4 regions of the Streptomyces sp. NPDC051569 genome follow, and region 2 is predicted to be linked to each of the others. Evidence: riboswitches for the same ligand, from Rfam matches in the RefSeq annotation. Region 2 holds a riboswitch; each other region holds the start of a gene.

Region 1 (7,187 bases), on a different contig from region 2:
GCAGCCCGGCCGGGGCCCCCTCCTCGATCAGACGCAGCAGCGCGTCCGTGTCGGCGTGCTCCTCGATGAGGTCGCCGAGCAGGTCGAGCTGCTCCTCGCGCAGCGCTCCGAAGCTCGTGTCGGGCGCCGGGACGAAACGCCGGCCGGCCGCCCGCGCCACCTCCGTCAGGAACCGCCGCCGGAACGCGTCGCTCTCCAGCGCCCCGTGCCAGTGCGTGCCCTGGACGGCCCCCACCCGGCAACCGTCCAGCGGCGTTCCCCGCTCGTCCGAGACGAACGCCTCGCCGCCGCGCACCTCCGCGACGCCGTGATGGATCTCGTACCCCTCGACGGCTTCGCCGAGGGCCGTCCCGGCCGGCCTGGCCAGGGTCTTCTCCCGGTCGAACCTGACCCGCACGGGCAGCAGGCCGAGACCCGCCACGGCCCCCGCCCGCGACTCCACCTCGTCCTCGATGTGCTCGCCCAGGATCTGGTAGCCGCCGCAGATGCCCAGCACGGGACGCCCCTCGGCGGCCCGCCGGACGATCGCGTCGGCCAGCCCGCGCTCCCGCAGCCATGCCAGCGCCTTGACCGTGCCGCGGGTGCCCGGCAGGACCACCAGATCGGCGTCGGCCAGCTCCTCGGCCCGGTCCACGAAGCGCACCACGACCCCCGGCTCGGCCGCCAGCGCGTCCACGTCCGTGAAGTTGGACATCAGGGGTACGGCGCAGACCGCGACCCGCAGCACGTCCTCGCCGTACGGGGCGGACGCCGGTGACTCGCGGACGGCGCCGCGCACCGAGACCCGCAGCCCGTCCTCCTCGTCGATGCCCAGACCGTGCCGGAACGGCAGCACGCCCAGCGTGGCCCGCCCGGTCAGCCCGCGCAGCATCTCCAGACCCGGCTCCAGCAGCGACACGTCGCCCCGGAACTTGTTGACGAGATAACCCGCGATCAGATCCTGGTCCTCGGGGCTCAGCAGCGCGGTCGTCCCGAAGAACGAGGCGAAGACCCCGCCCCGGTCGATGTCCCCGACCACCACCACCGGCAGCCGCGCGGCCCGCGCGATGCCCATGTTGACGATGTCGGTACGGCGCAGATTGATCTCGGCCGGGCTGCCGGCCCCCTCGCAGATCACGGCGTCATACGTGCTCCGCAGCTCCTCCAGGCACTCCAGAACGGTCGCCAGCAGGGCTTCCCGCCCCCCGTGCGGTGTGCTCCCGGGGGACGCCCCGGTCCCGCCGAAGAAGCCGCGCGCACTCATCTCGCCCACCGGCCGCCCCATCAGCACCACCTGGCTGCTGCGGTCACCGCCCGGCTTCAGCAGAACGGGATTCATCAGCGCGGACGGCTCCACACGGGCCGCCTGCGCCTGCATCGCCTGGGCCCGGCCGATCTCCGCGCCCTCGCGCGTCACGAACGAGTTCAGCGACATGTTCTGGCCCTTGAAGGGCGCGACCTTCACCCCCTGGCGTACCAGCCAGCGGCAGATGCCCGCCGTGACGACGCTCTTCCCGGCGTCCGAGGTGGTCCCCGCTATCAGCAGGCCACCGCCGGGCGCGCCCCGACCCATCAGCCTCATCGGCGTTCCTTCCCGCTTCCGGACGTACCCGCCGCACGGGCACGCCGCAGCGCGCCGTACGCGAACCGGCCCGTGACACAGACCGCCAGCGCGAGGGTGTTCACCCGGCGCGACAGCCGTACGGCCCGCTCGATGTCCGCGACCTCGACGGGCCGCCCCGCGCCGTTCAGCACCGGCCGGTGCTCGACCCGGCCGCCGTAAGTCAGCGTCCCGCCGAGGCGTACGCCCAGCGCGCCCGCGAACGACGCCTCCACCGGGCCCGCGTTGGGGCTCGGATGCCGGTGCGCGTCCTGCCGCAGCGCCCGTACGGCTCCGCGCGGACGGCCGCCCGCCAGCACCGCCAGGGCGGCGGTCAGCCGGGCCCCCGGCCAGCCGGCCACATCGTCGAGCCGGGCCGAGGCCCAGCCGAACCGGCGGTACCTGGCGGACCGGTGACCCACCATCGCGTCCAGCGTGTTGACCGCGCGGAACGCCACCAGACCGGGCGCCCCGGCGACCGCTCCCCACACCAGCGCGCCCACCACGGCGTCGGAGGTGTTCTCGGCGACGGACTCCACGACGGCGCGGGCGATCTGCTGCCCGTCCAGGGCCTGGGGGTCGCGTCCGCACAGATGCGGCAGCCGCCGCCTGGCCCGCTCGATGTCCCCGGCGGTGAGCGCCCCGCCGATGGCCCGTGCCTCCCGGCCCAGTGAGGTGCCGCCGACGACGGCCCAGGTGGCGGCGGCGGTCAGGACGGCGGAGGCGGCGGGGCGGTCGCGTACCCCCCGGGCGGCGAGCGCCGCGGCCCCGGCGGCGCCACCGGCGCAGACCAGGGTGTGCAGTGCGCCCCACCCGCGGTGGTCGCGCCAGAGCGTCCGCTCGACAGCCCCCGCGGCCGTACCGAACGCGGCGACCGGATGCCCCCGGCGTGGATCGCCGAACATCCGGTCGGCGAGGAGGCCGGCGGTGGCGCCGTACGCGAAGATCCGCTCGGCGGCTGAACCCCAGCCAGGCATGGCGACATGTCCTCACTCAGGGTCCGCGCCCCGGCTCGACGTGATGCGGCGGCGAGAGTTCCTGGCTCCTGGGGGACGAGGCCTCCAGTGACAGTGGCGGGACCGCGCCGGATTCGCACCGGCTTCCTCTTCTGCCTCCGTAAATGGCCCCGGAAGTCCACCACGCTCCGCGAACACCGTCAACTCACCTCTGACCTGCGACGGGACAGTGTGCCGCGCCCCACACGGCACGCGTTCGGTGGCCGGGTCAGGCGACGATCAGATAGATCCCGTACGCCACGGCCGCCGCGCACAGGGCGAAGCAGGCGTAGGCGCCGATACGGGCCGGTGCCACCACGGGGCCGGCGGCGCCCCGCCCGGACGCGGAGTCCCGCTTGGCGAGACCCACGATGCCCAGGGTGAACAGGCCGACGAGCCCGATCGTGGCCACGAGGCTGACGCCGAAGACGGAGCCGAGAGCCGCCCAGTCGATGTTCATGCGGCTTGTTCCTTTACCGGGGTGGGTGCCGGGGCAGCTGCCGGAGCCGCTGTCTTGACGGGTCGTGCCGGGTCGGCGGCCGGGAGGTCCTGCGCGCCGCCGGCGGCTGCCACGGGCGGCGGGGCGACGGCGGTGACGGCGGCCGCCACCGGTGCGGTCGGGCCGCCGGTCTCCGTGACATTCGTGTGGTCGACCGGACGGCGGCGCGAGGCGAGCCAGATCCCGCCGGAGGCCGCGACGAGCAGGACGGCCACGGCCGCGACGCCCCAGCTGCCCTGGCGGGTCAGGAACTCCGCGCCGGCGGCGACCAGGCCCGCGGCGGGCAGGGTCAGGCCCCAGGCGATGAACATCCGGGTCGCGGTCGACCAGCGGACCACCCCGCCCTTGCGGCCGAGGCCGGAGCCCATCACGGCGCCCGAGACGGACTGCGTGGTGGAGAGCGAGAAGCCCAGGTGCGAGGAGGCCAGGATGACGGTCGCGGCGCTGGTCTGGGCGGCGAAGCCCTGCTGCGGCCGGAGATCGGTGAGGCCGGCGCCCATGGTGCGGATGATCCGCCAGCCGCCGAGATACGTACCGAACGCGATCGCCGTACCGGCGGAGACGATGACCCACAGGGGAGGATTGGAGCCGGGGGCGAGGACGCCCCCGGTGACCAGCGCGAGCGTGATGACGCCCATGGTCTTCTGCGCGTCGTTGGTGCCGTGGGCGAGCGAGACGAGACCGGCGGAGGCGATCTGCCCGGCGCGGTAGCCCTTGGCGGTGGCCTTCTCGTCCGTCCCCCGGCCGATCCGGTACGTCAGCCGGGTGGCGAGCAGGGCCGCGAGGCCCGCGACGAGGGGCGCCGCGAGCGCGGGGATCAGGATCTTGGTGATCACGACACCGCCGTTGACCCCGGAGGATCCGACGGACATCAGGGTGGCGCCGATCAGGCCGCCGAAGAGTGCGTGGGAGGAGCTCGACGGCAGGCCGAGCAGCCAGGTGAAGAGATTCCACAGGATGGCGCCGACGAGCGCCGCGAAGATCACTTCTGTCCGGATGCCCTGTTCATTGATGAGCCCGCCGGAGATCGTCTTGGCGACCTCGACGGACAGGAACGCGCCGACGAGATTCAGGACGGCCGACATGGCCACCGCGATCTTGGGTTTCAGGGCGCCGGTCGAGATGGTCGTCGCCATCGCGTTGGCGGTGTCGTGGAAACCGTTGGTGAAGTCGAACACGAGAGCCGTCGCGATCACTATCGCGAGCAGCAGCGTCATGTGCTCCATGTACCCAGGCAATCGTTCGACGTCAGTGGCTCGGTGAACGTAGGGAGTCAGAATGAACGGAAGATGAACAGAGCACGTATGTGCGGTGACTCATGGGGTTTGTCACGTGTGATGTCACCCAGATGTCATTTTCATGTCGTCCGGGAATCGCCCCTCCGCCGCTGAATTCACCTATCCTTCCGCGCCGCTCCCACCCGCTCGCTCCGTCCGGGGACCGGGCCGCCCTCTCCGGAAGCGGAGCCGGAGCCCCCCGGAGCCCGAGCCGGCTTCCGCCGGGCACGGCCGGCTGACAAGATCGCCGGCCGGCTGACAAGATCGCCGCATGACCGGAGAGCCGTCGCGGGACGCGATCGAACAGGCCTGGCAGGACCTCGTGGCCACCGCCCGCAGGACGGCGGCGGAAGGGCTCGTCGTCGGCACCTCGGGCAACGTCTCCGTACGCGTCGGCCCCCTGGTCCTGGTCACGCCGAGCGGCGTGCCCTACGACCGGCTCGCCCCCGGGGACGCACTCGCCGTCGATCTCGACGGCCGCCGGGTCCTCGGCGAGTTCGTGCCCACCAGCGAACTGCCGCTGCATCTCGCCGTCTACCGGAACACCTCCGCGACCGCCGTGGTCCACACCCACGCCGTGCACGCCACCGCCGTCTCCACCCTCGTGTCCGAGCTGCCGCCGATCCACTACATGACGGCGGCCCTCGGCGGCCCCGTCCGGGTCGCCCCGTACGCGCTGTACGGCTCCGACGAACTGGCCGCGCACCTGCTGTACGCGCTGCGCGGGCGCACCGGCTGCCTGCTCCGCAACCACGGAACCGTCACCTACGGCGACACCCTCGCCCAGGCGTACGACCGCACGGCCCAGCTGGAATGGATGTGCCGTCTCTGGCTCGCCGCCGCCTCCGTCCCGGGGCGGACGCCCACGCTGCTCACCGGGGCACAGCTGGACGAGGCCGGGAAGAAGCTCAGGGGCTACGGCCAGACCTGAGCCGTGGCACCGGCGCACGGCCGGTCCGTCCCCTGACGGCCCCCGCCCGCTGGCCGGAACGGCCGGCCGCGCCGACACTGAGAGCGTGCGCCCGGCTACAGCGACGGCAGCTGCCGTCTCCACACTCATCGGTGTCGGCGCGGCCGCGGTCGCGGCCGGCCGGTACGCCAGCGATGCCGCGCTCAAGGCATCGCCCGGGCGCCCCCTGCCCGGCGATCCCCGCCTCACCGTGCACGCCACGGCCGCCGGACAGGTCACCCTGACCCGCAGCCTGGCGTCACTGCGACCCGGCACGTACGGCCTCGAAGGGCGCGGCGTCCACGCCGTCGTCGGGCCCGTACAGGCCGGGGTGGCGCGCCCCGCCGACACCGTCGTACGGCGGCTGGAACGCGTCAGTTACGGCAGGCTCACCCCCGGCACCCGGGTACACCTCACTCCGCAGGTGTACAGCGGCACCCCCGCCGTCGCCCTCGGCCTCGACCACAAGGACGTGGAGATCCCCGGCGAGCTCGGCCCCCTCCCCGCGTGGTTCGTGCCCGGGCACCGGGACACCTGGGTGATCACCGTGCACGGCCTGGGCACCACCCGCGAGCACCCCATGAACCTCATGGGATTCCTGGCCGGCCGGCAGTTCCCCGTGCTCGACCTCGCCTACCGGGGCGACGCCGGCGCCCCTCGCTCCCCGGACGGCCTCGGTCACCTCGGTGACTCCGAATGGCGCGACCTCGACGCCGCCATCCGCTACGCGGTGCGCTACGGCGCGGAGCGCGTGATCCTCTACGGCTGGTCCACCGGCGCCTCGATGGCGCTCCACGCCGCGGCCGAGTCCGCGCTCGCCGCCCGTGTCTCCGGGCTGGTGCTCGACTCGCCGGTGCTGGAGTGGGAGGCCACCCTGCGGGCGCTGGCCACCGCCCGCCGCGTCCCCGCGCCGCTGCTGCCGCTCGCGGTCAGGGCGGCCCAGGGCAGGGCGGCCCAGAGCAGGAACGGGCTGCGCGGCGGCCGGCCCGGTGCGGGAGCGGGCCACGGCGCCCCCCTGATTCCCACGCTCATCTTCCACGGCCCCGATGACACCCTCGCGTCGTGGGAACCCGCCCGCGCACTGGCGGCCCGGCGTCCGGACCTGATCGGTCTCCACACCGTGCGGGGCGCTCCGCACGCGGCGATGTGGAACGTCGACCCTGCCGGGTACGAAGAGGCTCTGAGGCGCTTCCTCACCCCCCTGATGTAGCGCCTCAGCAGGCATTTCCGGCCCCTCGTCGCCTCCCGCGCGGCCTCCGCCGGAGGGGCGCCTCCGCTCTTCCGGCAGCGACGGAACACGTTCCGTTTGGGCTTTCGGGCGGTCAGCGGGAAGACTGCCCCCGTGACGTCCCGAAAGCCTGATGAGCAATTGGCGCGCAACTCCAGACTCCGACTCGTCCGCTCACGGCCGTTGGCCACGGCCCGACGGGCCGTAAGCGATGGGCGCGGGCGGCCGGCCCCCCGGCCGCCCGAGGGCACTCCGCCCCCCGCGGAGCTGGCCCGTCAGGCGAGAGAGGTGCTCGCCGATGCCGTACGCATGGCCCGCTGGGCGGCCGTCGACCGCGACCCCGGAGCGGGTCCGCTCCCCGTTCCCGCGCGGGAACGGGCGGGGGCCGCACTGGAACTGACCCCCGAGCAGGTACTCGCGGGCTGGGACCGCGCCCGGCTGGCCGGACTCGTCGAACTGCACGGCGGCACCGTGCGGCCCGGCTGGCGGCTCCAGGCATGGGACCGCGACGACAGCGCCGTGCTGCGCGGCTGGGTCGCGCTCTTCGACGCCTGGTCGCTGGTCCACCCCGCCCCCGCCGACGTCGCCCCGGCGACGGTCGCCGAGGTCGTCGAGGCCGTGCCCCAGGTGCTCTCCCTGCTGCAGCTCTCGGCCGGACCG
Region 2 (7,187 bases):
CCTTCTCGGTGTCGCCGCCGAAGCGGGTGGTGGCGAATTCCTCCGTCTTGACCATGCCGGGGGCGACCTCGATCACCCGGACCGGGGTGCCGACGATCTCCAGGCGGAGCGTTTCGGCGAGGACGTGCGCGCCGTGCTTGGCGGCGACGTAGCCCGCTCCGCCCTCGTACGTGCCGTGGCCGGCGGTCGACGAGAGGACGACGACCGTGCCGTCGCCGCTCGCGGTCAGCGCGGGGAGCAGGGCCTGGGTGAGATTGAGGGTGCCGATGACGTTCGTCTCGAACATCTGCCGCCACTGACCGGGGTCGCCCGTGGCCACCGGATCCGCGCCGAGGGCGCCACCGGCGTTGTTGACCAGGACGTCCACGGAGGGGAAACCGGCGAGCTCGGCGGCGAAGGCGTCGACCGCCGGGCGGTCGGTGACGTCCAGGGTGTACGCGGTCGCGAGATGGCCGGCGGCGGTGATCTCCGCCGCGAGCGCCTCGATACGGTCCTTGCGCCGGGCGGTGACGACGACGTGGTAGCCGGCGGCGGCGAGCTGCCGTGCGGTGGCGGCGCCGATGCCACTGCTGGCTCCGGTGATGACGGCGATGGGGGTCCCCGCGGCGGTCATGACGTAACTCCTCGCGCGTGTGATCGATGTGGGCCCAGGATAGGCAGGGGGAGGGCGCGGCCGCGTGCGTCGTCCGGGGCGCGGACCTGGGGACTCACGGACCGGTCGGCGCGGGGGGCGAACGTGCCAGGCGGGTGACCCGGGGCGCGTCGGGGTGAGGGGTGGGCGGGATCGCGATGTGATCATCGGTACCTTCCCGCCATGAGTGTCATGCGCAGAGCGCTGTTGGTGGCGGTGTCCGCCGCTACGGCGGTGGTGATGGCCGCGGGTCCGGGAGCCGGTGCGGAAGCCGGGAGCGCGGGCGGACGGGGTGGCGACCCGGGTCCTGGCGGCGCTCCGGGTGCCGCGCCCGCTCCGGCTTCCATCGCTCCGGAGGCCGATCTGGCGCACCACGGGCACGCGTCCCTGTGGAGCGGTGAACTGACGATGCGGCTGGGGTCCGAGAACCACGGCCCGTCGCCGCTGCCGGACGCGACCGTACGGATCGAATTCTCGGTGCGCCTGGTGGCCGACCAGGCGCTGCCGTCGAACTGCCTGTGGGGCGGGGAGCGGATCGTACTCTGCCGTACGGGGCAGCTCCGGGCGGTCGGGCGGAGCCGGGAGATCGCCTTGGGCCTGAGGACGGTCGGCACTCCGGACGAGGTGGTCGTACGGATCGACACGGCGTGGAACGGCGGCGCGAGCGACCGCAACCTTGAGAACCACCAGCACCGGGTGCTGGTGCCGGCCACCGGGGACCTGTACGCCTTCTGACGGGATCACCCGCATCGCCCGGCGTGGCCCCGCATCGGCTCTGCGTCGGCTGCGTCGGCTCTGCGTCGGCTCCGCGTTGCCCCGATCGTCGGGCGCGTGCGCCCGTCCGCGTCGTCAGGCCGCCGCGCCGCCGAATTCGCGTACGGCGTCCTCGACGATGGCGGCCAGGCGGGCGTGGTGCGCGCCCCTCCAGTACACCTGCCCGCACGCCGTGCACTGCGCGAAGACGTCGTACGCGCGCTGCGTGCCGTGCTCCAACCGCCCCTGGACGGACTCCTTGTCGGCCGCCCCCAGCTCACCGTTGCAGGCGGTGCAGCGGGTCCACGGGGCGAGGGTGGGCGCGAACCGCTCCAGTACGTCGCGGAGCTGGTCGTCGGGGCGGGCGCTGTAGATGTACGCCCCGGCCCAGATCTCGCGCCGCCGCAGCAGCCCCCGGTCGCGGGACAGCATCACCCGGCGTTCCGTGGCGGAGAGAGTGGCCAGGGCCGGGTCGCCGAGGTCCTCGTTCTCGTACGCCGCGTCGACGCCCAGCAGCCGCAGCCGGCGGGCCAGCGTGCCGAGATGGACATCCAGGAGGAAGCGCAGGGGCGCGCCCGGCACGTGCTGCGGTCGGGGCACGGCCCGTACGTCGACGGACTCGCCCGCGGCGGGGAGGTGCGCGACGGACACCTCGCGGCCGTCGACGAGCAGCGGACCGACCTCGGTGAGGGGGACACCCAGCGACTCGACGGCATGGCCGAGGGTGGACGAGCCGTCGGTGAGCAGGGCGGTACGTCCCTCACGTCGCGCCGCCGCGACGAAGAGGCGCAGCTCAGGGGCGAAACTGATCTGGATCTCCGGTCCGTTCACCTCGTCAGCATGTCACCGGGGGAGGGAGTGAGCCAGGGCTTTCCGTGGCCGCCGTCCACACGGGGGACTCGCGCGTCAGGCGGGTCCTGCGGCGGGGCGGCTCAGCGCGGGGGTGGGGCTGGAGGCCGTCAGGTCCAGACGCCAGTTGTTGCACTGCATCAAGTGCCCGGGTGGGTACTCGAACAGGCGGGGGCCCTGAAGCGAGAAGCCCGCTTTCCGGCACAGTGCGTTCGACGCGGGATTGTCCACCGACGGGAAGGCGTGCAGATAGCGGTGCATCCGCTCGGTGCGCGCCTGCTCCACGACGGCCGCGGCCGCGGCGGCGGCGATGCCCCGCCCCTGGAATTCGGTGAGGACCCCCCATCCCGTCTCGTACAGCTGCTCGCCCTGCCAGGTCTGCTCCCAGAAACCGATCGTGCCGACCGGTTCGCCGTCCGGTAGCAGCACGATGCGGAAAATCCGCCCCTTGCCCGTCCGGTCGGCGCTCAGACCGACGTACCGTCTGTGCCGGGTGAGCAGCTGCTCTTCGGTCTCGGGCCCGCCCAGATGGGTCATCAGCTCCGGTGCGTTCGAGGCGCGGAGGAGATCGAGATCGTCCTCCGACCACGGCTCGATCCTCACCGGCGGTGCTTCGGTATTCATGGTGGGCACTGTAGGGCGACGGTCCGACAACCGGCCGCGCCGGCGATCCCGCCGCAGATCACCGTTCACCCGGCTCGCTCAACTCGCCCAACTCGCCCGGTGTGCTGAGTTGCTCGGTCTGTTCGGCTTGCTCGGGCGGCTCGGGCGGCTCGGGCGGCTCCGTCAAACCGGACTGGCGAACTGTCGCATCCTTGGACTGAACGGGCGTTCGGTGGGCAGACGTTTGACGTGCACCACTATCGGTAGCGGGTGTGGTGAGAAGGAGCGGACATGGAGATCTCCGGCATTGTCACGGCCATCGTGATCGGCATCATCATCGGCGTGCTGGGGCGACTGGTGGTGCCCGGGCGCCAGCGCATCGGCGTGCTGCTGACCATCGTCGTCGGTATCGTCGCGGCGCTGATCGGGACGGCGATCGCGGCCGCCGTGGGTGTGGCGAACACCGACGGCCCCGACTGGATCGAATGGATAATCCAGATCGCCCTGGCGGCGGTGGGTGTCGCGGCCCTGGACCGGGCGAGGGCGCGCCACTGAGCGGCTGGGGGCACTCGCGAGCGTGAGTGCCCGCCGGCTTGAGGGTGCTGGAGGACGCTGGTGTGCGCCCCGCGTGTGTGAGGGCGTTCTCAGTGCGGGCCGGTGTGCAGAGGGCGGCCGCTGAGCAGATTCCAACGGCCGTTCCTGCCACTGAGTTCGGTGGCGGACAGAGGTCGCACGTCGACGCGCCAGAACGCCTCCGGGCCGGCGCCGAGGGCGTGGACCGTGGCGGCACGGATGACGTCCGGCTCGGCCACGGCGATGACGCGTCCCCCGGGGTTGTCCGGCGCCTGGCCGGCCGTGCTCGGACGTGTGGTGAGCGCGTCGAGCCAGTGGCCGACGCGGGCGTGCAGCGCTCGGATGGATTCCCCGCCGTGCGGGGCTGACGCGGGATCCGACAGCCAGGCGGAGACCGACTGCGGCTCGGCGGCCGCTACTTCGTCGAGGGTTCTGCCCTGCCAGCGGCCCATCGCGCACGGTGCGAGATCGGCGAGCGGTGACGCGTCCAGGCCGAGCACCTCGGCGGTGCGGCGGCAGCGCCGCGAGGGGGAGACGTACAGGGCGGCGGCGCGGGGGAAGGTCTCCCGTACGGCCTCGGCCTGCCGCAGCCCGGCGGGGTCCAGTTCGTCGGTGTCGCCGTTGTCGCCGTTGTCGCCGGTGTCGTCGGGGACACCGCTGTCACCGGGGACACGGCCGCCGAAGCGGGCTTCACGCAGTGCTGTGCTGATGGCCGGTGAGATGAGCGTCACACGCGTGGTCATACGGCCTCCTCGGTGGTCGCGACGGCCCGTGGCCCTCCCCTGTTTGATGCCTGGCGATCGCCCGTATCCCGCCGTGCGCCCGACCGGTCGGGAAGGGGGGCCTCTTGGCTCGCTTGTCTGTTCGCGGTACCTTCGCGTCGATATCACGACGGCGAGACGGAAGTCCGGTGAGAGCCCGGCACGGTCGCGCCACTGTATGCCGGGTGCCGGCTGCGTACCACGCAGAGGGGCCCGGTGAGTCAGACCCGATGGCCGTCGTGCGAGCTCCACTGACTGGGACGCGAGTTCCCCAAGGAGGTTCTGTCATGGCTCAGGCCATAGCACCCCCGGCCATTTCTCCCACCAGCGCCGCGGTGACCCCTATTCCGCTGCGCGCGGTCCTGCCGTGGGCCGTGTTCGTCGGCACCCTGATGCTGGTGCTGCTGTACTTCGTCGGCGCTGAGCAGGGCGCGACGTCGGTGTTCTCCGGTGCGGGTGTGCACGAGTGGGTGCACGACGGCCGTCACCTGCTCGGCTTTCCCTGCCACTGACCGCTGACGGAGATCACGCAATGCATGCCTCCACCGTCAGAACTCTCCTCGTCCGCGGCATGATCGCGGGCGTGCTGGCCGGACTCTTCGCGTTCGCGCTGGCTTATGTGGCGGGAGAGCCTTCCGTACGGGACTCCATCGCGTTGGAGGAGACGCAGTCCGCGCCCGCTCATCAGCACGGCGCGGCCCATTCCCCGGATGCCTCCGAGGCCTCGGACGAGGAGGAGGAACTCGTCAGCCGGCCGGTCCAGTCGACGTTCGGGCTGGCCACCGGCCTCCTCGTGTACGGGGTGGCTCTGGGCGGAATCGCCTCGCTGGTCTTCTCCGTCAGCCTGGGGAGGATCGGCGGACTGGGTCCGCGGGCGACTTCGGCCCTGATCGCCGGGGCCGCCTTCCTCACCGTCTACCTGGTGCCGTTCCTCAAGTACCCGGCGATGCCACCGGCGGTGGGAAACCCGGACACCATCGGCAAGCGCACCACGATGTACTTCCTCATGATCCTGCTGAGCGTGTTGCTGGCGGCCATCGCCGTCATCGCGGGGAGAAGGCTCGCCCCGCGCCTCGGCAACTGGAACGCGACGGTCGTCGCCGGTGCCGGATACGCCGTCGTCGTCGCCGTGGCCTGCCTTGTCCTGCCCGCCAACACCGATGCCATCCCGGAGGCCTTCCCGGCCGCTCTGCTCTGGGAATTCCGGCTGGCGTCGATCGGCGTACAGGCCCTGCTCTGGACGGCCTTCGGGCTGATCTTCGGGGCGCTGGCCGAGCGGGTGCTCCAGCCGCGTCAGGCGGTGCCGGCCACCGTCCGGACGGCCCCGTAACCCCCCTGCGTGTGCTCGTGGGGCCCGGCGTATTCACGCCGGGCCCCACCGCGTCTCCCGCCCGCGACCTTTCCGCGCGTGCTGTCCGCCGCTCGATGCCCGTCGAGGCTCCGTGCCCCCGGCCAGTAGAGTTCGGGGTCGGCCTTCCCCGGTCATTCCCCCAGTCCAGAGGTATGTGGCAGTGAGCCCTGCACCCCCCGCGCTCCCCGTGACCGTTGTCGGGATCGGCGCCGACGGGTGGCCCGGCCTGGCGGAGGATGCGCGGCGGGCGCTGCGCGAAGCCGATGTGCTGATCGGTGGGCCCCGGCAGCTGGAGCTTCTCCCCGTGGACGAGTGCGGCGGCGAGCGGGTGGCCTGGCCGTCGCCGTTGCGGCCCGCCGTTCCCGGGCTGCTCGCCGCGCACGCCGGCCGGCGGGTCTCCGTGCTGGCCAGCGGGGACCCGATGTTCTACGGGATCGGGCGGGCCCTGTCCGAGGTCGTGGGCGCCGGGGCGTTGCGGGTGCTGCCGCATCCGTCGTCGGTGTCGTACGCCTGCGCGCGGCTCGGCTGGCCCGTGGAGGAGACCGAGGTCGTCACGCTCGTCGGCCGTCCCGCCGAGCGGTTGGCCGCCGCCCTCCACGACGGCCGCCGGATCCTGGTCCTCAGCGCCGGGGCCGCCACCCCCGCCGAGGTCGCGGCGCTGCTGCGTGAGCGGGGGTACGGGCCGAGCCGTATGCACGTACTCGAACAGCTGGGGGCACAGCGGGAACGGCACGTCGACGGCACCGCGCGGGACTGGGCGGAGCCGGCGGGCGATCCGCTGAACGTCGTGGCGGTCGAGTGCCGCCGCGCCCCGGACGCGCCGCGGCTCGGAGCCGTACCCGGCCTGCCGGACACCGCGTACGAGCATGACGGTCAGCTCACCAAGCGTCATGTACGGGCCGCCACGCTGGCCGTGCTCGCGCCCGCGCCCGGGGAGACGCTGTGGGATGTCGGGGGCGGGTCGGGATCGATCGCGGTGGAATGGATGCGTACGCACCATGCGTGTCGTGCGGTGTCGGTGGAGCGCGATCCCGTACGGGCGGAACGTATCGGCCGCAACGCGCGGACTCTCGGCGTCCCCGGCCTGCGGGTCGTCACGGGCGCGGCCCCCGGTGTGCTGGCGGGGCTGCCGGTGCCGGACGCGGTGTTCATCGGCGGCGGGCTGACCGCGCCGGGGCTGCTGGAAGCGTGCTGGGCGGCGCTGCCGGTGGGCGGCCGGCTGGTCGCGAACACGGTGACGCTGGAGTCCGAGGCGCTGCTGGCCGAGTGGTATCGCCGGTTCGGCGGCGACCTCGTACGCCTCGCGGTCGCGCACGCCGTCCCGGTGGGCGGATTCACCGGCTGGCGACAGGCCATGCCGGTCACCCAGTGGGCCGTCACGAAAGACCTTTCGCACGTCCCCTCGGGGGAATCCTCAGGAGAAGAACGATGACGGTGTACTTCATCGGCGCCGGCCCCGGCGCCGCCGACCTGATCACGGTGCGGGGCGCGCGCAGGCTCGCGGAGTGCGGTGTGTGCCTGTACGCGGGAAGCCTGGTGCCGCGCGAACTGCTGGCCGATTGCCCGCCGGACGCGCGGCTCATCGACACGGCCCGGATGGACCTGGACGGCATCACGGCGGAACTGGTCCGCGCGCACGAGGAGGGCCAGGACGTGGCCCGGCTGC
Region 3 (7,187 bases), on a different contig from region 2:
CCTGGAAAGCCTCCCGGCCCTGCGACTGGCCCTGCCCGCGGACCAGTTGGTCTGGCGTACGGGCAACATCAAACGCGTACCCGAACGACTCCACGTCCTGTGGTGAAGCCGCGCGGAGGATCGAGAGCCACGACGGACGGCCTCCGTCGCGGCCGCGACGGGAGCGGAGGCAGGAGACGGCCTGGTCGCGGCCGCACTCTCCGGCGCGGGCGACGCGGTGAGGGCCGGGGCGGGTGGTGACCGGCCGGGAGGGCGCGTGACGCGTTCCTCCCGGCCGTCGAAGGATCAGGAGACGGGCAGTTCCGCGCGGACGATGCGGGCCGCGGTGACCAGGTTCTCCAGGGACGCCCTGGTCTCGGGCCAGCCGCGGGTCTTCAGGCCGCAGTCGGGGTTGACCCACAGCCGTTCGGCGGGAATGGCCTCCAGTCCCTTGCGGAGAAGCGCCGCTGCCTCGTCCGCGTCGGGCACGCGCGGGGAGTGGATGTCGTACACGCCGGGGCCGGCCTCGCGCGGGTAGCCGTGCGCGGCCAGTTCGCGCGCGACCTGCATGTGGGAGCGGGCGGCCTCCAGGCTGATGACGTCGGCGTCGAGGTCATCGATGGCCTGGACGATGTCGCCGAATTCGGCATAGCACATGTGGGTGTGGATCTGGGTGTCCGGGCGTACGGCGCCGGTGGTCAGGCGGAACGACTCGGTGGCCCAGTCCAGGTAGGCGGGCCGGTCCGCCGCGCGCAGTGGCAGGGTCTCGCGCAGGGCGGGTTCGTCGACCTGGATGACCGATGTGCCCGCGGTTTCCAGGTCGGCCACCTCGTCGCGCAGGGCGAGGGCGACCTGGCGGGCGGTGTCGCCCAACGGCTGGTCGTCGCGAACGAAGGACCAGGCGAGCATGGTGACGGGGCCTGTCAGCATGCCCTTGACCGGGCGGTCGGTGAGCGACTGGGCGTACGAGGTCCAGCGCACCGTCATCGGTGCGGGCCGGGAGATGTCGCCGGCCAGGATCGGCGGGCGGACGTAGCGGGTGCCGTACGACTGGACCCAGCCGTGCTGGGTGGCGAGGTAGCCGGTGAGCTGCTCGGCGAAGTACTGGACCATGTCGTTGCGTTCGGCCTCGCCGTGCACCAGGACGTCGATGCCCGTCTTCTCCTGGAAGGAGATGACCTCGCCGATTTCGGTGGTGATCCGCTCTTCGTAACCGGCCGTGTCGATCCGGCCCGCGCGCAGGTCGGCGCGGGCCGTGCGCAGGTCGGCGGTCTGCGGGAACGAGCCGATGGTGGTCGTCGGCAGCAACGGCAGTTTGAGGTGGGCGCGCTGGGCGGAAGCACGCTCGTCGTAAGGCTGTGAGCGACGGCCGTCGGCGTCGGTGATGGTCGCGGTCCTGGCCCGTACAGCGGAGTCGCGGGTGATCGGGGAATTCTTGCGGGAGGCGAGGTCGGCGCGGTTCGCGGCGATCTCCGCGGCGACGGCGTCGGTGCCCTGGGCGAGCCCCTTGGCGAGGGTGACGATCTCGGCGGTCTTCTGGCGGGCGAAGGCGAGCCAGCGAAGGATCTGCGGGTCGATGTCCCGTTCGGCCGCCGCGTCGAGCGGGACGTGCAGCAGGGAGCAGGAGGCGGCCACGTCGACCTGGTCGGCGAGGCCGAGGAGGGTGGCGAGGGTGGCCAGCGATTTCTCGTAGTCGTTGATCCAGATGTTGCGGCCGTTGACGACGCCCGCGACGAGCCGCTTGCCGGGCAGCCCTCCGGCGGCCGCGAGGTCTTCGAGGTTGGCCGCGGCGGCGTCCGTGAAGTCGAGCGCCAGGCCGTCGATCGGGGCCTTCGCCAGGACGGGCAGAGCTTCACCGAGCCGGTCGAAGTAGGAGGCGACGAGCAGCTTCGGCCGGTCGCTCAGGCAGCCGAGGTCGCGATAGGCGCGGGCGGCGGCGTCCAGCTCGGCCGACGTGCGGTCCTGGACCAGTGCGGGCTCGTCGAGCTGGACCCACTCGGCCCCGGCGGCACGCAGGTCGGCGAGCACCTCGGCGTAGACGGGCAGCAGCCGGTCCAGCAGGGTCAGCGGTGCGAAATCCGCCGCCACGCCGGGGGCGGGCTTGGCCAGCAGAAGATACGTGACGGGGCCGACGAGCACCGGCCGGGCGGTGTGCCCGAGTGTGAGGGCTTCCGTCAGCTCGCCCACCTGCTTGGCGGAATCGGCGGTGAAGACGGTGTCCGGGCCGAGTTCGGGAACGAGGTAGTGGTAGTTGGTGTCGAACCACTTGGTCATCTCCAGCGGCGCCACGTCCTGGGTGCCGCGGGCCATCGCGAAGTAACCGTCCAGGGCATCGGCCTCGACGGCCGCACGGTGCCGCTGGGGCACGGCGCCTACCATGACACTGGTGTCCAGGATGTGGTCGTCATACGAGAAGTCACCGGTGGGCACCTCGTGGACGCCGGTGTCCGCCAGTTCCCGCCAGTTGGACCGGCGCAGGTCGGCTGCCGTTTCCCGGAGGGCGCCGACGGTGACGCGGCCCCTCCAGTAACCCTCGATGGCCTTCTTCAGTTCGCGGTTCGCACCCTGGCGGGGGTAGCCGTACACGGTGGCCCGTGCTGCCGGGGCTGTCGGCTTCGCTGTCACGGAAATCTCCTTCGCGAGATGACTCCTGAAGCTCCCGGAGACGGGACGCGGACGCGAAGGGATGACGAACCGGACCGACTGGTCGCGCCCTCGGCGCGCTCATCCGTCTGGTATGTACGCCGACCCGCCCACGAGGTCACCGGGATATCCGCACCCGATCGGTCACGTACGGGCAACGGGCAGGTCTTCGGACTCGCGGGCACACCTGCCGAGGCAGATTCCCACTGGCCGTCGCTTCCCGGATCCGCTCGGATCCAGTGCGTATGACGGCGGTCGTTCCCACTCGCCGCTGCGGGGCAGTCCCGGATTTCCACCGGGTTCCCTCTTACGACACCCTGCCTGGCGGACAGGGCGAACCAGCTGCACCCTCCAGCCTAGAGCGCGGGCAACTCCGCGTCACCTCTGCTCATATTCCGGATGCGCGCGGGCTCACCACGGGCGTCCGCGATGCGGGCCGGGCACCGTACCGGCTCGGCCCGCATCGGGACTCGTCCCGCGCTGATCACGGGCGGCTTCGGGCCCTGGATGCCGTACCAGATGTTCGGCTGCGCCTTCGGCGGCATGCCCGCCGGCTTCCTGCCCCGCGCCAGCGGCCGCCGCGAGGTCCTCCTGCTCAACCTCTCCTTGTGGCCCTTCTCCCTCGACCCGCACAGCTCCATCGCCTACCTCCCCGGGCTGCCGTTCACCGAGCAGTGGCACCGCTACCTCGCCTTCGACCTCGCCACCTCCCTCGGCTGGGACACCGGTAGCGCCGTCACCAACTTCGTGTGCGTCACCCCGGCGGGCCCGGCGGTGCTCACCACGTTCCGCAGAGCCGCCCGACGCGCCCGCTTCCGCGCACCCGTCCGGTTCCGAGAGCCCCTCGGGAGCGACCAGGCACCGTCCCGAGGGACCCGCGCGGGCTCCGCCCGGTGACGACGGATGGAACGTCGACCGGAAGAAACCGGATCCCCCACTGCCGCCGCGACCCTTGCCGCGTGGCCGGTGCGGCAGCTGTTCCGTCCGGGTGGCGGGCCGACCGGGGCGACTCAGGCGTGGAATCCGTTGCACGCGACGGGTGTGTACTTCGCCGGCCCGCCCTCGACGTGATAGAGGATCACCGTCCAGTCGCCCAGGTCGTCGCCCACCGGGAGAGCGTCGACGGTCCGTTCGCCGAAGTGGGCCCGGAAGTCGTCGGGATACCTGAGCTTGATGGTCCCGCCCGAGGACCAGGCGGAGTAGAGATCGACGGGCCTGCTGGTGAACCCGGTGCCCGTACCGGTGGACGGAAGGGGCTTGCCGGTGGAGCGGTCCGTCTCGTGCGGGGGCCGGACCCCCACGGAGACGTAGTACGGCGCGGGCCGCTTTCCCTGTCCCGCGCCCTGGGGGCGCAGCGCCACCGAGGCGGTGTCCGAGCCGGTGGTGTGCGCGACGGAGGACCGCAGGCCGGTCGGCGGTGTGGCCTCGGTGAGGCCGGCCAGGTCACAGAAGCCGATGCCCTGCGCCGCCTCCGCCGGATCCTCCGACAGGCTCCAGCGGTCCTGCGAGACACGGTCGTTCACGATATGGTCCGGCGGTCCTGCCGCCGGAGCGGTGGTGGCCGGCCGGGACGCGGTGCCGGGCGCGGAGGCGGTGCCCCCGGTCGTGGGCGCCTTTCCGGAGTCCCCGCTGTCCGCTCCTGGGAGCAGCCAGACCGTCAACGGCGCGGCGAGTGCCACCGCACCCAGCGCGAGCCAGGCCCGGCCCCGGCCGCCGCCTCGCCGACTGTCCGGCCCGCCGTACGGGGTGCTGCCGGACGGCCCCGCGGATACGGTCGCCACCGCCGGCTCCGCCTCGCGGTCCTCCGGCCGTGTCCGTGCCCCGGTCTCCGGCTCCGGCAGCGCGGGAGTGTGCGCACCGTACGGCACGGGTGGTGCGTTCACGTGCCCCGGTACGGCCGCGGGTTCGGCGTCGCGGAACAGCGAGCGGTAATGGGGGTCCGTCGCCAGCGCCGAGTCCACCGCGCAGGCGGCGATCACGGCGGCCGGCGCGGGCCGCTCCGCCGGGTCCTTGGCGACACACCGCCGGATCAGCGCCGCCAGGTCGGGCCGTACCCCCGCCACGTCGATGTCCTCGTGCACGGCCCGATAGCTCACCACCGCCGCGTTGCCCGCGCCGAACGGGGGCCGGCCCGTCGCCGTGTAGGCGAGCGTCGCCCCCAGCGCGAAAACGTCCGCCGCCGGGCCGACCTCGTTGCGCAGGACGACCTCGGGCGCCGCGTAACCGGGTGTCCCCGGCGCCATTCCGTCCCGGGTGAGAATCGTCTGCTCAAGCCCCCGGGCGATGCCGAAGTCGATCAGTTGGGGTCCCTGCGACGCGAGGATGACGTTCTGCGGTTTCAGGTCCCGGTGCGTGACGCCGTGGACATGGACCGCGGCCAGCCCCTCGGCGAGCGCCGCGACCAGCCGCAGCGCGCTGTCCGGCGGGAACGGGCCGCTCGCGGCGACCGCGCCGCGCAGGGTGGGACCCGCCACGTACTCGGTGGCCAGCCAGTACGGGGAGGTGTCGAGCGATGCCTCGATCAACTGGGCGGTGTGGACGCTGCGTACGGTCTCCACGGTCGCGGCCTCCCGCCGGAACCGGGCCAGCGACTCGGGGTGATCGCTGATCTCGTCGCGGATCACCTTCACGGCCACCAGCCGTCCGCCGGGCGACCGGCCGAGATACACCTGGCCCATGCCGCCCGCGCCGAGACGGGCGAGGAGCTGATAAGCGCCCATGCGCGCGGGGTCCTGAGGTCGCAGCTCGTCCACCGGATCGACTGTGCCACATACCTCCGCCCTCCGGACCGGTCGAGCGCGACCCGGGACGTGAGGACACCACCGCGACCTCGGCAGCGCCCCACACCCGCACACCCACGACACCGGGCGCCGCCCCACCAGGAGGGCGTCGGTGTAGCCGGCGTGAACGCGTTCACCGGCACACATCATGCGAGTGTCTGGCGATCCTGGAGTTGGTGAACCATGATGACGGGCAGAGGAGTTCACCTTGTTCCCGCACTGATGTGAGAGGTTTTCGGACGGCATGCCGGACACCAAGAAGTCGATCAAGGTGGTCAACGCTGACTCCGGCGAGGCCTACGCGGTGATCGTCCAGCACGATCCGATCACCGACAGGCGCCTGTCACTGGCCGACCTGGGCCTTTACGTCCGTTGCCTGTGGCTGCACCACCTCACCGGAGCGCAGGGCGACGTGGACTGGATGATCCGCGAACTGGGCATGCACGAAAACGAGACCCGCGCCGGACTGACCCGTCTCGCGGAGGCCGGATACATACACCTGCCCAGCGAGGACGAGACCGAGGCGTTCCGCGCGGCCCGCAACGCGTCCGGCATCCGGGCCGCACTCCAGCAGACCGGAGGCCGGCTCAGTGAGGGGGAACGCGCGACGGTGGAACGGTTCGCCGCGCTCACCGAGGACCACGCCCGCGTCGCCGCGGCGAGCGTCTTCGACGCCCTCTGTTCCGAATCCGACACCTGACAGCGCCGTTCCCGGGCCACCGCCGGTGCTCGCCACCGCGCCTCCGTCGCGCGGCCGGGCCGCCCACCCCGTCATCCGTGGCGTACTTCTCCGCGCGGGTTACGACTCCGTGGGTACGACAACCAGTTTGCGGTGGGTGGTTCCTGTTGTGAGCAGGTTCCAGCCGTGCTCGAAGTCGTCCAGGGGAATGCGCTCGATGTCGATGGTGAGCTTCCGGGCCCGTGCGAGTGTGGTGAGTTGTTCGTATGCCGCCCGGCGGACGTCCAGGGGGGTGAGAAAGATGGTGTGGCCGAGCAGGGACATCACGCGGTTGCGGAACGCGGGGGCCAGGACCGGGACCGTGGCGGACGCCGCGTTGCCCACCTGGACCAAGCGGGCCCCGGGGTTGGCCGCGTTGATGACCGGGGGAATCGCTTCGCCCCAGATCATGTCGATGATGACGTCGTAGCCGCCGGGTGCGGCGGCGCGTAGCGCTTCCTCCAGCGTCTGCGGCCGGTCGAGTCGTACCACCGCGTCAGCGCCTCGGGCGTGCCGGGTGTCCAGGGTGAGTTCGCCGCGGGCGGCGGCCACCACCCGGCCGGCGCCCAGGAGCCGGGCGGCCTGTGTCGCGATCTGCCCGACGACTCCGCCGGCGCCGAGAATCAGGACCGTCTCGCCCGCCGCCAGGTGGGCCCGGTATTCCAGGGCCGTCCACGCGGCTGTGCCGGACACGCCCAGGGCTGTCGCCGTCGCGGGATCGAGCCCGTCGGGGACCGGCATCAGCGACGCCTCGTCCACCGGCGCCCGCTCGGCGAACGAGCCGTACGGGGCCGGGGCTTCCGTGAAGTACACCCGGCGCCCGTCGTCGAGTTCGCCGACGCCCTCGAATCCCAGTACCGCGGGCGGTTCCGGTACCCGGCGGGGGAAACCACCACCCGCGATCACCACGTCGAGCGGATTCATCCCGGCGGCCAGTACGGACACCACCGGGGTGCCGTGCGACGGCCGGGGAGCGGAGAAGTCGGCGACGACGGGCTCGCCGCCACGCTCCGCGAGCACCACGGCTTTCATGACGGGTCCTTCCTCTCTGCGCGCGCCGATGTCCA
Region 4 (7,187 bases), on a different contig from region 2:
GCTGCCGTACCCGGTGCGCGACCAGCAGCAGGTCCCCGGAGTCGATCCGGACGGCCCCCAGCTCGGGTCCGGTGATGTCCACGGCCGTCCGCACGGCCTCCGCCACGTCGTACGTGTCGATCAGGAGGGACGTCCCCCGGCCGAGCGAGTCGACCTGCGCCCGGAAGGCGTCGCGCTCGCTGTCGTGCAGCAGGGTGAACGCGTGCGCGCTCGTGCCCACCGTCGGGATGCCGTAGCGGTAGCCGGCCGCCAGGTCCGAGGTGGTGTCGAAGCCGCCGATGTACGCGGCGCGCGCGGCGGCGACCGCGGACAGCTCGTGCGTACGGCGCGCGCCCATCTCGATGAGCCGCCGCCCGCCCGCCGCCGCCGACATCCGGGAGGCCGCGGCGGCGATCGCCGAGTCGTGGTTGAGGATCGACAGGATCACGGTCTCCAGCAGGACGCACTCCGCGAAGGAGCCCTCCACCCGCAGGATCGGTGAGCCCGGGAAGTACACCTCGCCCTCCGGATAGCCCCAGATGTCGCCGCTGAAGCGGTACGAGGCGAGCCGGTCGAGCGTCGCCTCGTCGACGATCGCCCGCTCCCGCAGAAACGTCAGGACGTCCTGGTCGAAGTGGAAGTTCTCCACGGCCTCCAGGACCCGTCCGGTGCCCGCCACGACGCCGTACCGGCGCCCCTCGGGCAGCCGCCGGGTGAAGACCTCGAAGACCGAGCGGCGGTCGGCCGTGCCGGACCGGAGCGCCGCCCGGAGCATCGTCAGCTCGTACTGGTCGGTGAACAGCGCCGTCGACGGCACCCCCACCCGTCGTCCGCCGCCACCCTTCTGAGGAAGCGCTTGGCGCCCTTCTCCTTTTTCCGGCAGCCCACGGTCCGCAGCGTTCATGGGAGGGATGCTACTCCCCGTACTCGTCAGAGTGACGATTTCTAGGGGCCCGTTTGTGCGACCGGCCCTTCCGGGTGGCAGCATGGGACACGTGAGGCTGTGCATCGCGGGGCGCCGAGCCCCGCACACCCCGGCAGAGAAGAAGGTCGTCCCGAACCGTGAGTGTTGCTCCGACTGAGATCGAACGCCCCGAATCGGCCGAGGAGACCTTCGCGGTCCCCGAACCCGATGTGCCGTGGGTGACGATCGTCCACAACGACCCGGTGAACCTCATGAGTTACGTGGCGTACGTCTTCCAGACCTATTTCGGCTACTCGAAGGACAAGGCGCACCGGCTGATGCTCGACGTCCACCAGAAGGGCCGCGCGGTCGTGTCCGCCGGCAGCCGCGAGGAGATGGAACGCGACGTGCAGGCGATGCACGGATTCGGACTCTGGGCGACCCTTTCCCAGGACCGCAACTGATGGCCGGCCAGTTCGAGGCGATCCCGGGCGGCGGAGCGGCCGTCGCCCTCGACGGGGTCGAGGTCTCGATCCTGCGCTCGCTCGCGGTGCAGCTGCTGGAGCTGATCGGCCCCGGTGACGAGCCCGCCGAGGGCGCGGACCCGCTCGCCGCGCTCTTCAACGAAGGCCCCAGCGAACCGCCCGCCGACCCCGCCGTCGCCCGGCTCTTCCCCAACGCCTACGGGGACGAGGACGACGAACAGCGCGAGTACTCCTCCGAATTCCGGCGGTTCACGGAGAACGACCTGCGCAGCCGCAAGCGCGAGGACGGCATAGCGGTCGTCCGCACACTCGACGCGCTCACCGCGGACGGCGAGGACGGCGTCGTCCTCGAACTGACCGCCGACGACTGCCTGCACTGGCTCGGCGCGCTCAACGACCTGCGGCTGACGATCGGCACCCGCCTGGAGGTCACGGACGAGGACGAGGGCGGCGACCTGTACCGCCTTCCGGACTCCGACCCGCGCAAGCCGATGGTCATGGCGTACCTCTGGCTGGGCGCCCTCCAGGAGACGCTCGTCGAGACACTGATGCCCTGACGGACCGTGGGTAACCCACCCTCTTCCGTACGCTCAAATGCCCCTCAGATCGGCATAACGATCCCGTCACCGGTCCCGCGACCTTTGCGGGGCCGGATGGAATTCGTCCCCTTTTCCCTGTGGCCCACGTCACATAATCATCCCCGGGCCGCCCCTGCCGCCGTGATAGATCTTCACGACCTCCCGGGGACGCCACCCCTGTCCCCGGAGGCGCTGACACCGGCCGACCGCCGGGAGCACTTCATCCATATATCCGGGGGGATCGGAAACGGCCCGCGGCCGAGCACGGCGCGGACCGGCATGGAGAAAGGGCGCACCACATGACCTCAGCGCAGGTCGACAAGGCTTACGGCGAGGGTGGCGGAGGCGGCGGGAGCGGCGCCGCGGGCGGCCCCACCGAGGAGGGCTACGAGCGCGGGCTCGGCAGCCGCCAGGTCCAGATGATCGCGATCGGCGGCGCGATCGGCGTCGGCCTCTTCATGGGCGCCGGAGCCAACATCGCCAAGGCCGGCCCCAGCATCATCCTCATGTACGCCCTCGCGGGTGTCGTGATCTTCTTCATCATGCGGGCGCTCGGCGAGCTGCTCCTCTACCGCCCGGTCTCGGGCTCCTTCGCGGAGTACGCCCGCGAGTTCCTCGGCCCCTTCTTCGGGTACGCCACGGGGTGGACGTACTGGCTGATGTGGGTGGTCACCGGCATGGCGGAACTGACCGCCGCCGCGATCTACATCCACTTCTGGTTTCCCGCGATCCCGCAATGGGTCAGCGCGCTGGTCTTCCTCGTGGTCCTCTTCGGCGTCAACCTGATCTCGGTGAAGATCTTCGGCGAGGTCGAGTTCTGGTTCTCGATGGTCAAGGTCACCGCCATCATCGGCATGATCGTCATCGGTCTCGGCGTGCTCACCCTCGGCTTCTCCGATGCCGGTGAGACCGCCAGTGCCTCCAACCTCTGGGCGCACGGCGGCCTCTTCCCGAACGGCATCGGCTCCAGCCTGATGACCCTCCAGGGCGTCATGTTCGCCTACCTCGCCGTCGAGCTGGTCGGTGTGACGGCGGGTGAGTCCGAGAACCCCGAGAAGACCCTCCCCAAGGCCATCAACACACTGCCCTGGCGCATCATCGTCTTCTACGTCGGCGCGCTCTCGGTGATCCTCGCGGTCGTCAGGTGGACCGAGTTCGAGGAGGGCACGAGCCCCTTCGTGCACGCCTTCGCGAAGATGGGCATCCCGCTCGCCGCGGGCATCGTCAACTTCGTCGTCCTGACCGCCGCGCTCTCCTCCTGCAACTCCGGTATGTACTCGACCGGCCGGATGCTCCGCGACCTCGCGGCCAACAGCGAGGCGCCGAAGGTCTTCGGCAAGCTGAACGCCCGCAAGACCCCGGCGGTCGGTATCACCCTCTCCGTCGCCCTGATGGGCATCGGGGTGATCCTCAACTACGTCGTGCCGGAGAAAGCTTTCGGCTACGTCACGTCAGTGGCCACCGCGGCCGGCATCTGGACCTGGATGATGATCCTCATCAGCCATATCCGCTACCGGCGCGGTGTGGAGGCGGGCCGACTGCCGGCCTCGCCCTTCCCCGCCCCCGGCGGCTCGCTGTTCAGCTGGGTCGCGCTCGCCTTCCTGGGCCTCGTCACCTGCCTCATCGCGTACGACAAGGACGCGCGCGTCTGCCTCTACGTGGCGGCGGTGTGGGCGGTCGGCCTGGCGGTCGGCTGGCAGTACCTGAGGCGGCGCGACCCGAGGATCGCGGAACAGGACACTCCGGAGTACGCCTCCGCCGCCGAGTAGTCCGACGGCGCGCAGCCGTACCCCGAGCCGCAACGCCCGACGGCCCCCGGAATCCGGGGGCCGTCGGGCGTGACCGCGTCAGCTCTCCGGGTCGGCAGGGTCGGCAGGGTCGGCCGGGTCGGCGGCGCCGGGCCGGCCGACTGCCCGGTCGCGGTCCACCGCCCGGCCCCGTGCCCCCGGCGCGGGACCGGGCGGTCCGCTTCCCGCTCCCGCCCCCGCGCCCCCGGCGGACCGCCCCTTATATTTCCCCCATGCTGACCATCTCCCAGGACCTGCGTGACCGGATCGTCGAGCACGCGCGGCGCGACCACCCCGACGAGGCGTGCGGCGTGGTCGCCGGGCCCGCCGGGACCGGACGGGCCGAGCGCTTCATCCCCATGCTCAACGCGGCCCGCTCGCCCACCTTCTACGAGTTCGACTCGGCGGACCTGCTCAAGCTCTACCGGGACATGGACGACCGCGACGAAGAGCCGGTGATCATCTACCACTCGCACACCGCGACCGAGGCGTACCCGTCCCGTACGGACATCACCTACGCCAACGAGCCGGCCGCCCACTACGTCCTCGTCTCCACCGCCGACACCGACGACGCGGGCCCCTTCCAGTTCCGCTCGTACCGGATCACCGACGGCGAGGTCACCGAAGAGGACGTCGAGGTCGTCTGACAGACTCGACCCGATCCCGACCGAACCAAGGCGGCAGGAGCCAGGAAGCCGGTGCGAAACCGGCGCGGTCCCGCCACTGTGACCAAGCCCCGCTTGGCAGCCAGGAACTGACCTGCCGCCCTTCTCCCACCACCCAGGGGACGCGGAAATCCCCCGGAGGAGGCCCAGCCATGCCCGTCCTGCCCCCGCGCGGCCGCGCGCTCACGCCCGCCACGCTGTCCGTCATATCCGCCGTACTGCTGCCGCTCACCCTCACCGCCTGTGGCGGCTCCCCGGGCCCGGCGGACCCGGCCGGCGCGAAGAACACCGCCGCGAAGCCCGCCCCCGGCTTCCCGTACACCGTCACCAACTGCGGCGTGAAAACCACCTTCCCGGCGCCGCCGCAGCGCGTGGTGACCATGAACCAGCACGTCACCGAGATCATGCTGGCGCTCGGCCTGCGGAAATCCCTCGTCGGCACGGCCTACCTGGACGACACCATCCTCCCCGCCTACGCGAAGGCGTACGCGAGCGTCCCGGTGCTCGCCAAGGAGTACCCCTCCAAGGAGAAACTCCTCGCCGCCGACCCCGACTTCGTCTACGGCGGCTACGCCAGCGCCTTCGCCGCCAACGAGGGCCGCGCCCGCGACGACCTCCAGGGCTCCGGCATCAACACCCGGCTCAACCTGGAGAACTGCGCCCAGGGCAAGACCTCCATGGACGACCTCTACCAGGAGATCGAAGAGACAGGACGCACCTTCGGCGTCCCCGACCGCGCCGAGCGCTGGACCGAACAGGCCCGTGCCACCCTCGCCGCCACCGCCGCCGGGCTGAAGGGCGTCGAGCCGCTCTCCGTCTTCGTCTACGACAGCGGCGACAAGACCGCCTTCACCGCGGGCGGCAAGGGCATCGGCAACGACCTCATCAACCGCGCCGGCGGCACCAACGTCTTCGCCGACCTCGACAAGTCCTTCGGCGACGCCACCTGGGAACAGGTCGTCGCCCGCAAGCCCGACGTCATCGTCATCTACGACTACGGCTCCACCACCGTCGCGCAGAAGAAGAAGCGGCTGCTGGAGGACCCCGTGCTGGCGGACGTACCGGCGATCAGAAACAAGCGGTTCGCGGTCATGCCCCTGTCCGACGTGGTCCTCGGCGTACGCGCCCCCGCCGCCGTCGAACGGCTCGCCGCCCAACTGCACCCCGAAGCCGCCGAGTAAGCCGCCCGCCGTGACCTGCCACACCCCGCCCGGCCCCGGGCGGCTGCGCTACACCCTGGTGCTGGCCTGCCTCGCCGCCGCGCTCGCCGCGGCCGTCGTGGCGGGCCTCGCCCTCGGCTCCGTACGCATCCCGCCCGGCCAGGTGCTCACCATCCTGACCGGCGGCGCCGAACCGAGCCCCTTCCGCACCATCGTGCTCGACGTACGGCTGCCGCGCGTCCTCCTCGGCGCGATCGTCGGCGCCGGGCTCGCCGTCGTCGGCACCGTCCTCCAGGCCCTCGTACGCAACCGGCTCGCCGACCCCTTCCTGCTCGGGATCTCCTCCGGCGCCTCCGCCGGAGCCGTCCTCGTCCTCGTCCTCGGCATCGGCGGCGGGATCACCACCACCGTCGCCATGCCCGCCGCCGCCTTCGCCGGCTCACTCCTCGCCCTGGTCCTGGTGTACGCACTGGCCCGGCAGGGCCCCACCATGACCGGCGGCCGGCTCCTCCTCGCCGGGGTCGCCGTCTCGTACATCCTCTCCGCCCTCACCACCCTCGTCCTGGTCGTCTCCGCCCGGCCCGAACACTTCCAGGAAGCGCTCTACTGGTCGCTCGGCGGCCTCGGCAGCGCCCGCTGGGGCACGCTCCTCCTGCCCGCCGTCGTCCTCGCCGCCGGGATCGCGCTGCTCATGACGCTCGCCAGACCACTCGACCTGCTGCTCGTGGGGGAGGAGGGCGCCACCGTCCTCGGCCTCGACACCGCACGCTTCCGCGCCGCCGTCTTCGTCCTCGCCTCCCTGGTCACCGGGGTGATGGTCGCCGCCAGCGGCGCCGTCGGCTTCATCGGACTCCTCGTCCCGCACGCCGCGCGCATGGCCGTCGGCGCCACCCACCGCGCCCTGCTGCCCGTCGCCGCGCTCGGCGGAGCCGTCGTCCTGGTCGCCGCCGACCTCGCCGCCCGTACCGTCGCCGCACCCCAGGACATCCCCGTCGGCGTCCTCACCGCCCTCACCGGCGGACCCCTCTTCCTGTGGCTGATGCGCCGCCGCCCGGAAGGAACCCCCGTATGACCACCCCCGTGACCGCACCGGCGACCACCCCGGCCGCCGGACTCCGCATCGAGGGACTGTCCTACGGCGCCGGCGGCCGCCACCTCGTCGACGCCGCCGACCTCACCGCCGCCCCCGGCGAGACCGTCGGACTCGTCGGCCCCAACGGCAGCGGCAAGACCACCCTGCTGCGCTGCGTCTACGGCACCCTGCGCCCCAGCCACGGCCGCGCCCTGCTCGACGGCGACGACCTGCACACCATGACCCCCAAGGCCCGGGCCCGGCGCGTCGCCACCGTCCCCCAGGACGGGCAGAGCGACTTCGAACTGACCGTCCGCGACGTCGTCGCCATGGGCCGCTCCCCGCACAAACGCTTCTGGGAAGCCGACACGGCGGCCGACACCGCCCTCGCCGACGCCGCCCTCGAACGCGTCGGCATCGCCGCCCTCGCCACCCGCGCCTTCCCCTCCCTGTCCGGCGGCGAACGCCAGCGCGCCCTCGTCGCCCGCGCCCTGGTCCAGCAGCCGTCCCTGCTCGTCCTCGACGAACCGACCAACCACCTCGACATCCGCTACCAG

What was found. A riboswitch is a leader RNA that binds a small molecule or an ion and turns the genes downstream of it on or off. The one in region 2 is predicted to bind cobalamin.
Region 1: it holds a riboswitch for cobalamin, as region 2 does, so the genes downstream of both, ACIBAE_RS24805 (cobalamin biosynthesis protein) here and ACIBAE_RS28440 (CbtB-domain containing protein) in region 2, are expected to answer to the same signal.
Region 3: it holds a riboswitch for cobalamin, as region 2 does, so the genes downstream of both, metE (5-methyltetrahydropteroyltriglutamate--homocysteine S-methyltransferase) here and ACIBAE_RS28440 (CbtB-domain containing protein) in region 2, are expected to answer to the same signal.
Region 4: it holds a riboswitch for cobalamin, as region 2 does, so the genes downstream of both, ACIBAE_RS04385 (ABC transporter substrate-binding protein) here and ACIBAE_RS28440 (CbtB-domain containing protein) in region 2, are expected to answer to the same signal.

The regions. Positions count from the first base shown of each region.
Region 1 is NZ_JBITDJ010000021.1:26,203-33,389, forward strand. Features, by position in the region: gene ACIBAE_RS24800 (cobyric acid synthase) at 1-1,561, opposite strand, end outside; gene ACIBAE_RS24805 (cobalamin biosynthesis protein) at 1,558-2,556, opposite strand; cobalamin riboswitch at 2,589-2,733, opposite strand; gene ACIBAE_RS24810 (hypothetical protein) at 2,804-3,034, opposite strand; gene ACIBAE_RS24815 (anion permease) at 3,031-4,299, opposite strand; gene ACIBAE_RS24820 (class II aldolase/adducin family protein) at 4,622-5,281, shown strand; gene ACIBAE_RS24825 (alpha/beta hydrolase) at 5,367-6,509, shown strand; gene ACIBAE_RS24830 (hypothetical protein) at 6,642-7,187, shown strand, end outside.
Region 2 is NZ_JBITDJ010000033.1:26,908-34,094, forward strand. Features, by position in the region: gene ACIBAE_RS28410 (SDR family NAD(P)-dependent oxidoreductase) at 1-613, opposite strand, end outside; gene ACIBAE_RS28415 (hypothetical protein) at 815-1,366, shown strand; gene ACIBAE_RS28420 (Mut7-C RNAse domain-containing protein) at 1,481-2,215, opposite strand; gene ACIBAE_RS28425 (GNAT family N-acetyltransferase) at 2,291-2,857, opposite strand; gene ACIBAE_RS28430 (GlsB/YeaQ/YmgE family stress response membrane protein) at 3,128-3,391, shown strand; gene ACIBAE_RS28435 (histidine phosphatase family protein) at 3,481-4,152, opposite strand; cobalamin riboswitch at 4,268-4,418, shown strand; gene ACIBAE_RS28440 (CbtB-domain containing protein) at 4,458-4,682, shown strand; gene ACIBAE_RS28445 (CbtA family protein) at 4,703-5,500, shown strand; gene cbiE (precorrin-6y C5,15-methyltransferase (decarboxylating) subunit CbiE) at 5,682-6,953, shown strand; gene cobM (precorrin-4 C(11)-methyltransferase) at 6,950-7,187, shown strand, end outside.
Region 3 is NZ_JBITDJ010000003.1:292,101-299,287, forward strand. Features, by position in the region: gene ACIBAE_RS07070 (cytochrome P450) at 1-106, shown strand, start outside; gene metE (5-methyltetrahydropteroyltriglutamate--homocysteine S-methyltransferase) at 286-2,604, opposite strand; cobalamin riboswitch at 2,765-2,980, opposite strand; partial or broken gene ACIBAE_RS07080 (ECF transporter S component) at 3,100-3,519, shown strand; gene ACIBAE_RS07085 (protein kinase) at 3,633-5,375, opposite strand; gene ACIBAE_RS07090 (hypothetical protein) at 5,647-6,102, shown strand; gene ACIBAE_RS07095 (zinc-binding alcohol dehydrogenase family protein) at 6,202-7,152, opposite strand.
Region 4 is NZ_JBITDJ010000002.1:306,786-313,972, forward strand. Features, by position in the region: gene ACIBAE_RS04360 (nicotinate phosphoribosyltransferase) at 1-883, opposite strand, end outside; gene clpS (ATP-dependent Clp protease adapter ClpS) at 1,042-1,347, shown strand; gene ACIBAE_RS04370 (DUF2017 domain-containing protein) at 1,347-1,925, shown strand; gene ACIBAE_RS04375 (amino acid permease) at 2,246-3,715, shown strand; gene ACIBAE_RS04380 (Mov34/MPN/PAD-1 family protein) at 3,967-4,380, shown strand; cobalamin riboswitch at 4,375-4,511, shown strand; gene ACIBAE_RS04385 (ABC transporter substrate-binding protein) at 4,551-5,579, shown strand; gene ACIBAE_RS04390 (FecCD family ABC transporter permease) at 5,590-6,630, shown strand; gene ACIBAE_RS04395 (ABC transporter ATP-binding protein) at 6,627-7,187, shown strand, end outside.